One region of the Cohnella sp. GCM10012308 genome, then DNA from elsewhere that is predicted to be linked to it. Evidence: a T-box and tRNA genes for the amino acid it is inferred to sense, from the RefSeq annotation. Region 1 holds a T-box; the other holds one or more tRNA genes.

Region 1 (2,392 bases):
TTGGTCTCGTGCTTGCCGACCTGCGGCAGCAAAACGCTTAATAGTGCAGCGGCGACGATCCATACCGCGAGCGTCACCCATCGGCCGACGGGGCCCGTTACTCCTTTGCCATCAACGCGTACTTCCTTCACTTGAGCTCCCCCTCGCGATTCGATTGCGATATAATGAGTTATAATGTTACCGTCAATAATTATATATACCGGAAGGTTAATATTGCAACATGTTTGAGGGGAAGGCGCATCAAGTGAAACAAAAACAAACAGGACGGGCCCCGGGGCGGCCCAAAGGGAATACGGACAGCCGGGCCGTTCTGCTCGGCGCCGCTTCGGCTCTTTTTATGGAATTCGGCTACGAGCCGGTGTCGTTGAATCAGATCGCGGAACGCGCGGGCGTAACGAAGGCTTCGATTTATTATTATTTCAGCGGCAAATCGGAGCTGTTCGCCGCGTCCGTGACCGAGATGATGGGGCGCATCTGCTTATTCACGCGCCGGATTCTCGAGCAGGAAGGGACGCTTAGAGAGCGGCTGTACAAGGTCGCGGCAGCGAAGATGGCGGACACGCATGTCGAGTTCGAGTCGATGATGCGCGAAGCGATCGCATCGCTCAGCGAGGAGCAGCGGCGCGAGATCCGCGAAGCGGAATACCGCATTCACGAGGTGCTGGCCGAATGTTTTGCCGAGGCGGCCGACCGCGGGGAAATGCGGGGCGGAGAGGATCCGCTGCTGCTGGCGCACGCTTTTTCGTCGCTGCTGATGGTCGGCAGCCGCGATTACGGCGGCGAAGCGCGCGAGGACCTGCCCGAGCGGATCGTCGATCTTTTCTGGCAAGGCGCGGGACCGCGCGCTTGACACGGATTGACGGCAACCGCTATAATCGAGGCAATAAAGGCTGTGAAGAGGAAAAGTAATCGTGTTGCGTCAACCCAGAGAACCGGCGGTAGGTGCGAGCCGGCTGACGCGAGCGACGAACTCGCCTTGGAGCTCCGCGCGCAATCCATGTCAGGCTTCTTGCCCCGGCAGGCAAGCGCGGCGATTCCCTCCGCGTTAAGGAGGAAGAGTGGACGGCATGCCCAAGCAGGGCTGGCGTCAACTAGGGTGGTACCGCGAGTTTAACCTCTCGTCCCTAGCGTGATTTCGCTGGGGCGGGAGGTTTTTTGGTTTTTTAAACGAGCAGTCAGACGGAAGGGGCAGTCATGAACCATGGTACAAGACAACAATCAACCCGGCTACAAGCCGCAGACGCTGGAGCCCAAGTGGCAGCGCTACTGGGACGAAAATAAGACGTTCCACACGACGGAGGACCCGGCCAAGGAAAAGTTTTACGCGCTCGACATGTTCCCGTATCCGTCCGGTGCCGGATTGCACGTCGGCCATCCCGAAGGCTACACGGCGACCGATATCGTCAGCCGCTACAAGCGCATGCGCGGGTACAACGTGCTCCATCCGATGGGCTGGGACGCGTTCGGCTTGCCGGCGGAGCAATACGCGCTTCAGACGGGACGCCATCCGCGCGAGATTACGGTGGAGAATATCGACAACTTCCGCCGGCAGATCAAGTCGCTCGGCTTCTCCTACGATTGGGACCGCGAGTTCAGCACGACGGATCCCGATTATTACAAGTGGACCCAGTGGATTTTTATCCAGCTGTATAAAAAAGGACTTGCCTACGTGGCCGAGGTGCCCGTCAACTGGTGTCCCGCGCTCGGTACGGTGCTCGCGAACGAAGAAGTCATCAACGGGCTGAGCGAACGCGGCAATCACCCGGTCATCCGCAAGCCGATGCGCCAGTGGATGCTTAGGATTACCGAATACGCCGAGCGGCTGCTCGAAGATCTCGAGGAGCTCGACTGGTCGGAGAGCATCAAGGACATGCAGCGCAACTGGATCGGCAAGTCGACGGGCGCAGAGGTGACCTTTGCGATCGACGGCCATGCCGACGCATCCCTGACGGTGTTCACGACGCGTCCGGATACGCTGTTCGGCGCGACATATTGCGTGCTGGCGCCGGAGCACGAGCTTGTGTCGGCCATCGCTTCCGCAGAGCAGAAGGCGGACGTAGAGGCTTATGTCGAGCAGGCTGCGCGCAAGAGCGATCTCGAACGGACCGATCTGGCTAAGGACAAGACGGGCGTCTTTACGGGCGCGTATGCCGTCAATCCGGTAAACGGGGAACTCGTGCCGATCTGGATCGCCGATTACGTGCTCGGCGGCTACGGTACGGGCGCCATCATGGCCGTGCCGGGCCATGACGAACGGGACTGGGCGTTCGCTAAGAAGTTCGGCCTGCCGATCGTCGAGGTCGTCGGCGGCGGCAACGTCGAAGAAGCGGCGCATACGGGAGAAGGGGAGCACGTCAATTCGGGCTTCCTGGACGGCTTGTCCACGCCGGAC
Region 2 (2,392 bases), on a different contig from region 1:
TAAATCATTTTTTTAAGCTGGCTTCTAACTTATCAAGTGCCTCCAGAAGGTGCACTGCCGCTTCTCTGGAATTACGAAACGCCAATGTTACCTCATGATCAAGCTTATTCGCCTCTTCTACTGCTATCGCTGCGGCTTCCGTACTTTCTATAGCTTGCCGTATGGCTTCCCGGCTTGCATTAGCCAATTTAGAAACTAATATGTTATCGCTAGAGACAGCAAGCATTTCAGCCGCCAGTGCAGCCATATCCGCCGCGCTGTTCGCATTGTACTGAAGTCTAATAGCTTTTTGTCTCGCCTCGAAAGCCCTGTCATTAATCTCATCGGAGACTTTTCGCGCTCTATTCATAACAGCCATCATTTGATTTAATTCTTGGTAGATACGAAACACCTCCTGCGATAATAACTTTAATTTTAAAATCAAAATAGTAAAAAAGTCAAAAAAAAGGCCGAGAGCCGATGCCCGCGGGCAAACTATGGGTAACAAGAATGTGAAGTTATTAAAAATTTAACGGGAGCGAATTGCCATGCCTCCTTATGCCAGTACCCTTCAACAAATGCTAAATCATGCGGAGGATTTGCGTAAATGGATTACTTTTTACCAAAAGTCCCATGACGAATATAGATTAAAGCAATACGAGAAGTACCTACATGATACGATGACGGCTATCCATAAATTAAAATCCTCTTAAATAATACCTTTACGATGCAGAACGGTAAGTAACCGGTAAAAGTCGAATCTGCCACTCGAATGCATGTCGATCAGCTTGGACTTAACGGCAGATTGTACGTCTGCAGCGGCCTATGCGGGCGGCTCCGCTTCAATCTGCAGTGTTTCCACCTACGCAAGCCGATCGGCGAATACCTTGATCTGCCCCGCCTGTTCCTCTCCAGTTTTTGTAACGTCTCGAATTCCACGCGTTTTTCCTTCGTCATCGGTTCATCAAATCATTGTTCAAACTCGCGCTTCCCCGCCAATATTACAACCTTAATATTCCAACCTTTGTAGAAGAATGGCGCGAGAAATTTGCAAAGAAGGAATTTTCAGCTCGGACATACAAGAACTACGTTGGGCATGTAAATAAACACATCATTCCTTATATTTGCGCACCGACCAGATTAAGACGATGCAAATTGTTAGCTTCGACAACAGCCGAATTCTATGCGCACGTCACAAAGAAGGCGAGCCGGGCGACTGCCGATAAATTTAATCAGTTTGACCTAAGGCTAGAGACAGGCAATTAAAAGTTCGCTCCCACGCCTCGAAACAAGAACAGACAGTCCCCAACACTCGAATCCTTTCCGCTTCGATACAAATAAAAAAATCCCTTATCTCTAAGGGATCTCGTCATTTAAGTTATGGTGCGGTCGAGAGGACTCGAACCTCCACGGTATTGCTACCGCCAGCCCCTCAAGCTGGTGCGTCTGCCATTCCGCCACGACCGCATATTAAAAGTGTTGCTGTTCTCCAAGCGGCAGTGCCGGGGAACTTCTTGAAGCAATCTTACTGCAATCCGTCTTGCTAACCGAAGGTGGTGAGCCATGAAGGACTCGAACCTTCGACACCCTGATTAAAAGTCAGGTGCTCTACCAACTGAGCTAATGGCTCGTACTAAAGTTGGTGACCCGTGGGGGAATCGAACCCCCGTTACCTCCGTGAAAGGGAGGTGTCTTAACCGCTTGACCAACGGGCCGCATTAGCATCGATTCGTTCGTTTACCGCGTTCCCTCTCGGGCGACAAAAATGATTATATAACATGGTTAGCGGATTCGCAAGTACCTTTTTGCAATTTCTTAAAAGTTTTTTTGTGGTGTATGCTAAGGCCATGAAAGGAGCGCCAAACATGACTCAAATGCTTCTATATAATGAATCGACGCAGCGCGTCGAAGAGACCGACATTCGGGTGCCGATCGAAGGCGAAGTCGCCTGGGTGCCGCTGATCGCCGCCTCGCAGGAGGAGATCGAGCGCGTGCTGCGGGACGTGTTCTGCTGCCATCCTCTGATCGTCGAGGACTGCGTCAAGCTGAACCAGCGCCCCAAGCTCGATCGCTACGACAAGCATCTGCTTCTTACATTCTTTGAGGTCGGACAGGACCTGACGACGATCGAGATGGAGCATGTCATCGGCCCCAACTACATCATTACGGTCGCGCCGCAATCCGCAAGCTCTGTGGACGCAGCCGAGCGGGACTTCCGCGCCGCGCCCGAGCGGTTCATGACCTTTTCCGGCGTCATCCTCTACCGCCTCCTAGACCGCTGCGTCGACGACTATGCGGACCTGACGGACAAGGTGGAAAACGTGCTCGACAAGCACGAGCGCGCCGTATTCCGCAATCCGCACGTCAGGATCGCGGGGGACGTCTTCCGTCTTAAGCGGAAGCTGCATACGGT

The links. A T-box is a leader RNA that pairs with one kind of tRNA and senses whether it is charged. The one in region 1 lies ahead of leuS (leucine--tRNA ligase), so its partner is inferred to be a tRNA-Leu.
Region 2: it has a tRNA-Leu gene. The T-box ahead of leuS (leucine--tRNA ligase) is inferred to sense a tRNA for this amino acid. The anticodon was not compared.

What each region holds. Positions count from the first base shown of each region.
Region 1 covers NZ_JBHRYU010000024.1:9,955-12,346, reverse strand. Annotated here, with positions in the region: gene ACFOTD_RS22505 (MMPL family transporter) at 1-131, opposite strand, end outside; gene ACFOTD_RS22500 (TetR/AcrR family transcriptional regulator) at 245-850, shown strand; T-box leader at 884-1,129, shown strand; gene leuS (leucine--tRNA ligase) at 1,202-2,392, shown strand, end outside.
Region 2 covers NZ_JBHRYU010000006.1:102,914-105,305, reverse strand. Annotated here, with positions in the region: gene ACFOTD_RS09850 (hypothetical protein) at 5-391, opposite strand; tRNA gene ACFOTD_RS09840 (tRNA-Leu) at 1,361-1,446, opposite strand; tRNA gene ACFOTD_RS09835 (tRNA-Lys) at 1,534-1,609, opposite strand; tRNA gene ACFOTD_RS09830 (tRNA-Glu) at 1,620-1,694, opposite strand; gene corA (magnesium/cobalt transporter CorA) at 1,845-2,392, shown strand, end outside.